DNA from 2 places in the Brevibacillus ginsengisoli genome. Region 2 is predicted to be linked to the other one. Evidence: predicted binding sites of a transcription regulator. Region 2 holds the regulator's gene; the other holds the start of a gene.

Region 1 (4,218 bases), 290 kb from region 2:
TCCCTTCCAAAGAGTGCCTTCTATTAAAGAGTTAAGGCAAATCGAACAATCAAAAACCGGAATCGTGAAGAAATGGGCCCAAAAACTATTGGATGAGCCGGAAAGATTGCAACAGTCAATACCTTTAAAATTGACGAGGTTAGATATCGCAGATGGGTTATCTTTTCTGGCGTTCAACGCAGAAATCGTAGTGGAATACGGTTCATTCATTAAAAATAATTTTGCCAATAAGATACTGCCTATCCCCTACAGTAACGGTACGATCGGTTATGTCGTTACAGCGAAACAATTAGAGGAAGGTGGTTATGAACCGGAAGAGTCTATATTTTGTTACGGGTTGCCTTCTCGGTTCGATCCCATTATTGAAGAAAAAATCCGCAGCGGTATCATCCAGTTTTTAAACTCATGAGCAAGATGAGTTTTGAGAGGAATTTACTCGTTTATATAAAACAATAAGCCGGAATCCTTGTGTACAGGATACCGGCTATTTACATTCTTCCTACTTATTAAGGACGCTTTTACAGCTTCTTTTATACGATAAATGAATAATGCCCCAACATACCATAGGAGTAATCCCAAGACAACGCTTAGCCACCAGATTTTGGTGACCATGAGAGATATCAGGACGACTATCACACAGAGAGCGCAACCAGCCATTCCGAAGACAGATCCCCTGGCAATCTCCGCCGCTTTGTGAGATCCATAAGTTAAACCGACCATCATGACGGAGATGATCATGACTGATGGAAAAGTGGCAGCGATACCGCTTAAGACCTTCCAGGAAGATAGACTAGAAATGAGATAACTGAGCACAACGGCAATCCCACCCAAGAAAAAGCTAAGTATCATCCGTTTGCGTTCCATTTTGGTTAGCCTCCAATTTGTGTCGATACATAAGAAACAATAATGGATACACACAACCATCCGACGACTGACTGAACCAAGCCTTTTTTCCATCCGTATTTGGTACTCATTACGCCCACCGCCACAGCGCAGAGGATGTTAATTCCCATTCCGATCAGTGCCCCTTTGGAAAGCGCGATCGATCGACTAATCAGTTCGCTGCCGGAAGCGTCAAGACGAATGGTCAACACAGCAGCAAGATAAACAGCAGGAAAGGCAGCAAAGATTCCGCCTATGGTTCCACCGATTTTGCGAGCTAAAAATGTTGAAGCAACCACGGCTCCCCCACCCAGCACGAAACGGATGAGAATGCTGGACAACGATAGGTCAACCATAATTCTTACCCCTCACTTGTACAGGTTTGATGGTATTACTAGATTCTACTTTTTCATCGTTTTTCAGATAAGCAAGCCAGTATGCACCCGCTACAAATATACTTCCACCCACGGCATTTCCCAAGAAGACAGGGACAAAATTTCTCAAATAATCCAACCACGAGAAGTGTCCAGCAAAGATGGCTGCCGGAATCACAAACATGTTGGCTACCACGTGCTGAAATCCAATAGCGACGAACGCCATGGTCGGGAACCAGATTCCAAGGATTTTGCCTGACATATCCTCGGCTCCATATGCTAACCAGACGGCTAAAGCAACTAGCCAGTTACAACCAATCCCTGAAATGAAGGATTGCAAGAAGGTTTCCTCCAGTTTCGCATGGGCTATGGCAACCGTCTTCAAAGCATATGGCCCAGTCTCCGTCAAACCAAGCACATGTCCGAACAGATACGCGACACACAAAGCTCCCAAAAGATTGCTGAGGGTTACCCAGAACCAGTTGGTGACAAGAGCTTGCCAACTAATTCGTTTGGCGAACCGGGCAAGCGGGACGGCCATCATATTCCCTGTCAAGAGCTCTCCACCCGCGAGTAACGTAAGAATAAGACCTAATGGAAAGATGGAAGCTCCCAGAAATGAACCCACACCGGCCCACTCCTTAGGAAAGACAGCAGCAACCCGGATGTTTAACAAGAAACCAAGTGAGATAAAAGCACCTGCCAAGAATCCCAAAACGAGTGTTTGACTGATTGGCATTGTGGCTTTTTTGAATCCTGTTTCAACTGTGACTTTGGCAATGGCATCAGGTTTGAGATAAGACATAAATAACTGCCTCCATAGTGAGAAGATTCTATGTGAAATATTTCACATGTTTTCTGCGCCTTCATTCTACCCTCTTCCCTCTCATTTTCCTAGTGAAAAAAAATGTAACTTAAATAGAGCGTTTTCAATGGCGACCAAGGATTTTTTTAGAAATAGCTCTGTTGATAATCCAGTAAAAAAGAAAAAGAACCTGATTATGGTCCTTTTATTGGCGTTTATTTCTATTCTCCTAACCATTGTTGCACTTTTGTATCCATCTCCTTTTGTAAATCCTTTATATTTCCAATATCTTGTTGCGCCAATTTGAAGTATTTTTCAGGAAACATCTTTTTTAAAGAAGACTGATACAAATCACCGTCTTGAGGTTCTATATATTCGATAACAGAGTAGTGCGCATCATTCTTCTTTAACCGAATGACAGCAGGCAAAGAATGTCCGGATTGGATTTCTTCACCAGAGGATTTATTAAAACCACCATAATAAGACCACATATAGACACTTAAGACTCCATTTGATTCACTAGTGCCATATACTTTATGGACTTCAAACTGTTTTTCTGTGTGAGCATATGAAGATAAGTATTTTTGAATGATGTAATTAGAAATTACCTCATCCATCTCTACGGTAATGTTTTTATCCCCATCTTTGAGTTCTATCCCATTTCCATTACAACCTGTTAATAACACCGCTACAAATAGCAGAAATAACCCGGTTAATTTTAATGTGTTTATCAAAAGTTCGTCTCCTCTGCTCTTTAATTGAACAATTGTATTCCTAATAAGGATACGCTCTCAAAGAATGATACGTTTCATTATTTGGTAATAAACAACTCTCTACTATCATTTTGCTTATAGAACCATCATCCCTTCTATTTCTCACAATATCGGTGAATTGAAACCGAATACTGGCTCACTTGCCGAAAATGACGCAAGAGATTGAATGCACATAGTCTTAGAAATAAAAGAAAAAACCTCAAGATGAATCGAAGGCTTCCATTTTTCAATCTGATGTTTCGAGATCAACGTCACAATCCTGTGTATACTCTACTGACTTAATTCTCTACACCTAATGCTGTTATTCCCCCACCGTAAATTTCTTAAAAACCTTATTCGAACAGCGAAAAACCTATCTATAAGGGAGTGAAAACGGTTAATTCAGCAGATAAATCATTATAATCTCGTAAAATAGGGTTTGTGAATTATTTCACAACGTTATATTATGAGTGTGCAAAGAGATTCGGTAGGGGGAAAACGAACTACCTGGAAAACAATCGCCATTATACTTGTGAATTATTTCACAAAGTCTCCTTTCCACTCTCTTTCTGTTTTGCGATTACCATTCAAAGCTCACTATTGGAGGATGAAGTTCACATGAAAAGCAAAGCGGATACTAAAGCAGTAGAAACAATTACTGTAGACGTAAATGGCATGATTGATGGCTTGCTCGCCAACGCCAAAACAGCTCTTGATGAAATGATGAAACTTGATCAGGAAGCAGTAGACCGCATTGTGCAGGCTATGGCCTTGGCTGGATTAAATAAACACATGGAATTGGCTAAAATGGCTGTGGAAGAAACCGGCCGTGGTGTTTTCGAAGACAAGATCACGAAGAACATCTTCTCTACCGAATATGTTTATCATAGCATCAAATACGATAAAACTGTAGGCGTTATTCACGAAAACGAAACAGATGGATATGTAGAAATCGCTGAACCAATCGGGATTATCGCAGGTGTTACACCAGTAACAAACCCAACTTCTACTACAATGTTCAAATCTATCATTTCTATTAAAGCAAGAAACCCAATCATCTTCGCCTTCCACCCATCTGCACAAAAATGCAGTGTGGCTGCTGCAAAAACCTTGTTGGATGCAGCAATTGAAGCTGGTGCTCCAAAACACGCGATTCAATGGGTTGAATACCCTTCTGTAGAAGCAACACAAGTATTAATGAATCACCCTGATGTATCCTTGATCCTGGCAACTGGTGGTTCTGGAATGGTTAAATCCGCATACAGCAGCGGTAAACCTGCTCTTGGTGTAGGACCGGGTAACGTTCCTTGCTACATCGAGAAAACAGCAAACATCAAACGCGCTGTAACTGACTTGATCCTCTCCAAAACTTTTGATAACGGTATGATTTGCGCTTCTGAGCAAG
Region 2 (4,218 bases):
GAAATAGCCACCAAAGCTGTTTTCGTCTGATGTACAATTCTATCCCCCCTCGTCCCAGGTTCCTAAAAATTATGCAGGACAAGAAGGTTTTAGAACGATGCCGAAAACTTGCTAAACATAGCGAAAGGACGAAGGGTCATACTACAGTTACACCCCAAGGAGGTGAGCGTGTGAAACTGCCGACGACAACCCTGGATCCAATGGAGTCGTTGCTACAGGAGTACACCGTTTCCTGGGCAGGGTTATCATCACCGCTTAGAGCATTACCTCAGCCATCAACAATTGATTATCGCCACACCTCATTGAAACACATTTGGCGGAACTGCCACGATGGAAGCTAACCAAAATACCCCTACCTACACTTTTTGCCGCACCAAACTCCCGTCAATGCTCTGATGGGAGGACTTTTTCATTCATCTCCATGAGGGTGAAACTTATCGATTCAGCTTTTGAAACATACGATTCGCTTCAAAAATAACTTGTTCTTCATCGACCGTCAGAAGTTCGTTATTTCGCATGATAAATTGACCCGCAACAATCGTATCGGATACGTCACGTCCATTGGCTGCGTACACCACATGCGAGATAGGGTCATGCGCAGGATGGAAGTGAGCTTGGGCACTGTTGAGCATGATCATATCCGCTTGTTTGCCGACTTCAAGTGAACCAAGCTTGTCTTTTTGGAAGACACCGTCTGCTCCAAGGATCGTTGCCATACGAAGTGCCTGTTCGGCTGGAACGGCAATCGGATCATGGTTCACACCTTTATGAAGAATAGCTGACAACTTCAGCTCTTCAAACAGGTTCAGGTTGTTGTTACTGGCTGAGCTGTCTGTTCCAAGCGATACACTGATGCCTTTCGCAAGCATGTCAGGAACCCGAGCTACACCACTCGCCAATTTTAGGTTGCTCACGACGTTATGAGATACTTTCACATCATATTTTGCCAAAGTATCGATCTCTTCATCCGTTAAATGTACGGCATGCGCCACAAGCGTTGGTCGTGAAAATACTCCCAAATTCTCCAGATGGGCTACTGGACGAACTCCATAATCCTTCACGTTTTGCTCCACTTCAAAAGCCGTTTCGGACATATGAATATGCATCGGAAGGTCCAACTCATGAGCGCGTTCAAGAATTTGCGTAATAAAATCTGGTGTACAAGTATACGGCGCATGTGGAGACATCATCACAGTGATGCGTCCATCTGCTTGATTGTGCCAGTCACGGGCAAATCGAGTGGCTTCTTCTAGTTTGGCCTTACGCTCTTCAGCTGAGCAGAATCCAATCATACCGCGGCACAAACGAGCGCGCATACCAGAGTCTTGTACAGTTTGGGCCACTTCATTCATGTGATCGTACATATCCACAAAGGTGGTTGTACCTGTACGGATCATTTCGATAATGGACAAATAAGCTCCCCATTTGACGTGATCAGCCGTAAATTGAGCTTCGAGCGGCCACATCTTGTCTTCCAACCACTGCTGAAGCGGAAGGTCGTCCGCATACCCGCGCAAAAGGGACATTCCCACGTGTCCATGAGTATTAACAAAACCTGGGAGTATGTATTTATCTTTCCCGTTAATGATTTCATCATAGCCAGACAGATCCGCTGGGGTCTCACCTACATATGTAATGATATTTCCTTCGAAAGCAACTGCTCCATCCAGAATCACATCATTCGTTGGATTCACGGTTATGATAGTAGCATGTGTAATGATCGTTTTCATTTTCTTAGGACTCTCCAATCATTGTGTGATATACAAACCTTTAGCCATTAGGTAAGGTAGTACGCTAAGCTTTGCAAACTGGATGTCACATCCGCGTTATGCACTCGCACATCCTTTTCCATTCGAAGATTCATTGGCGCAAAATTAAGTATCCCTTCAATTCCCGCTTCGACTAACAAATTCGCTACTTCCTGCGCTGCCTGAGCAGGTACAGTGATGATGGCCAAACGAATTTGCATGCTGGACACGACTTCTTTTAGGGAGTTCATCGAATAAATTTTTAAGCCGGCAATCTCTTTTCCTTGCTTGGATTCATCCGCATCAAAAATAGCGACGATCCGCATGTTGTCCTTCAAATAGACGTTATAGTTACTGATCGCATGTCCCAGGTGACCTGCCCCCACCAGAGCAACATGGATTTCCTGGTCAAGCTTTAGAATTTGTCTGATTTTCTCGATAAGATAATCGACATCGTAACCAATCCCTTTTTTCCCAAAATCCCCGAACGCGGCTAGATCTTTACGGATTTGGGCCGGATTCACGTCTAATATTTTTCCCATTTGTTGAGAAGAAACCGTTTTAACGTCCATTTGCTTCAATGAAGTTAAATAACGCAAATAAATTGGAAGTCGATTGACAACTGCATCTGAAATTTTAGGTGCTTTCATGCTCCAATTCCCCCTCTCTATTCCTTTTTACGCTTTAAAACCTTGTAGTCTTTTCCATTGGATAAAATCGTAATCGTTCCGTGTTGTCCTGTTACGTATGTTTCCGCCCAGGATTCGCTTAATCGTTCCATGATCTCCGACTGGGTTCCCTTGAATCCGTTCTCCAAGATTCCGGACTCGATAACAGCCACCTGCGCGTCCACTTTACTTAAAAACACCTGCGAAGAGGCTTGATTGCTTCCCTGATTCGCCACCTTTAGAATCTCAGCTCGCAAAAGTTTTGGATGGCGCTCCAGGAGTCTTTCTTCACTTTTTTCTCCAATGCCGCTTGTGAATAGATACTTTATTTTATTTTGCCGTAAAAGGAACACCAGAGAATGATCTTGTGGAGAAAGAAATAACGGCTCACTTGGATTGAGTACTTTTATGGTGATCTCATGATCGAAGGCCAGCTCATCTCCTTCCCGAAGAAGGACTAGTTTTTTAGCTTGACCAATCGGAACGACATGGCGAATGGATCTGCTGATGGCTTCTGGTATCATTACCGTGTCAATCTGTAAGCTATTGGCGAGTGTCTGGTAACCTCCCGCATGGTTGGGTAAATCGTTGGTAATGATGACATAATCCAGTTTGGTTACTTTGCGTTCCTGTAATAACTCTATCAAATCTGAAGCATCTTGTGCACTGCCTGTATCAATCAGCAATTTCTTGCCATTCGGGAAGCGGATCAGTGTGCTCTCTCCCTCATTCAGCGGGAAAAATGTTGTCACCATGCCGATAAAGTCATTCTCATTTTCGCTCAAAATGGGGTCGTCCACTTTGACGACATTCTTCAGATGCTCATCTATTGTGCAGGCCGCAAGTAGTAAAGTAAGAATCAGAAGCAATGGGTACGTATATTTCATGGAACCAACCACCCTTATAAAACAGTTGGTTCATTCTATGACTCTTCGTCCACTAGCATACCGTTCAAAAATGGTCGAATCATTTCACGCAATTGTGTCCAGGTACCTGTCTTCGTCTGAAAAGGCGGTAGCGACTTCAAGAAGGATCGTCCGTACCTGGATTCGACAATGCGGGTATCAAATACCACAATGACTCCACGATCTTGATGATGGCGTATCAGACGTCCTACTCCTTGCTTGAATCGTATGATTGCATGAGGTAGCGACAAGGCCATGAACGGATTTTTCTTCTCTTCCTTTAGTTTCTCCGAACGCCCTTCCGTTAATGGGTGATTTGGCGGCGCAAAAGGCAACCGAACGATAATCAGGCAACTTAAAGCATCACCCGGTATGTCTACCCCTTCCCAAAAGCTGCTCGTCCCAAGCAATACCGTTCGTGGCTCCCGCTGAAACTTGCGAACTAATTTGTTTCGATTACTGCTGTCGATGCCATGACCTAACAAGGTAATGCCTTCCTCGTCCGGCAATCTTGTTTTCAGCCCATCATATACCTGACGAAGCATGGAGTAGGAAGTAAACAAGATGAGTGTTCTTCCCTGTGCAGCCAAAATTACGTCAATACATCCCTGAATGACAGCATTGAGATACTGTCCATCACTTTCCGCAATAGACGGCAAGTCAGCAGGCAGTAACAGCAATCCCTGTTCTTCATAATGAAACGGAGACGGCAGCGATAGCGTACGATAATTCTTTGATTGCTTGGGATCAAATCCGAATCGTTCCACTAGGTAGTCAAAGCTATTTTTCACCGTCAACGTCGCTGAAGTAAGAATCACACTACGTTTCTTCTCAAACAATTGCTCTCTCATAGCTTCGGCGATATCGAGTGGAGAGCTGAACAGGAAGAGATGTTTG

Evidence for each region. Region 2 encodes Rex, which represses fermentation and respiration genes when NADH is low (regulators of the CRP and FNR family bind a similar motif). Its sites were predicted from a motif close to TTGTGAAATATTTCACAA; they were not measured.
Region 1: the regulator Rex is predicted to act here: its motif matches at 2,092-2,109, upstream of ACQCN2_RS05845 (formate/nitrite transporter family protein).

What each region holds. Positions count from the first base shown of each region.
Region 1 covers NZ_JBNJQR010000002.1:481,047-485,264, forward strand. The annotation lists gene ACQCN2_RS05830 (hypothetical protein) at 1-409, shown strand, start outside; gene ACQCN2_RS05835 (DUF3147 family protein) at 433-864, opposite strand; gene ACQCN2_RS05840 (DUF3147 family protein) at 870-1,238, opposite strand; gene ACQCN2_RS05845 (formate/nitrite transporter family protein) at 1,231-2,061, opposite strand; gene ACQCN2_RS05850 (hypothetical protein) at 2,283-2,795, opposite strand; partial or broken gene ACQCN2_RS05855 (IS1595 family transposase) at 2,836-2,958, opposite strand; gene adhE (bifunctional acetaldehyde-CoA/alcohol dehydrogenase) at 3,432-4,218, shown strand, end outside.
Region 2 covers NZ_JBNJQR010000002.1:187,950-192,167, reverse strand. The annotation lists gene ACQCN2_RS04520 (hypothetical protein) at 1-37, opposite strand, end outside; gene ACQCN2_RS04515 (amidohydrolase) at 435-1,730, opposite strand; gene ACQCN2_RS04510 (redox-sensing transcriptional repressor Rex) at 1,778-2,398, opposite strand; gene ACQCN2_RS04505 (ComEC/Rec2 family competence protein) at 2,416-3,303, opposite strand; gene dinG (ATP-dependent DNA helicase DinG) at 3,339-4,218, opposite strand, start outside.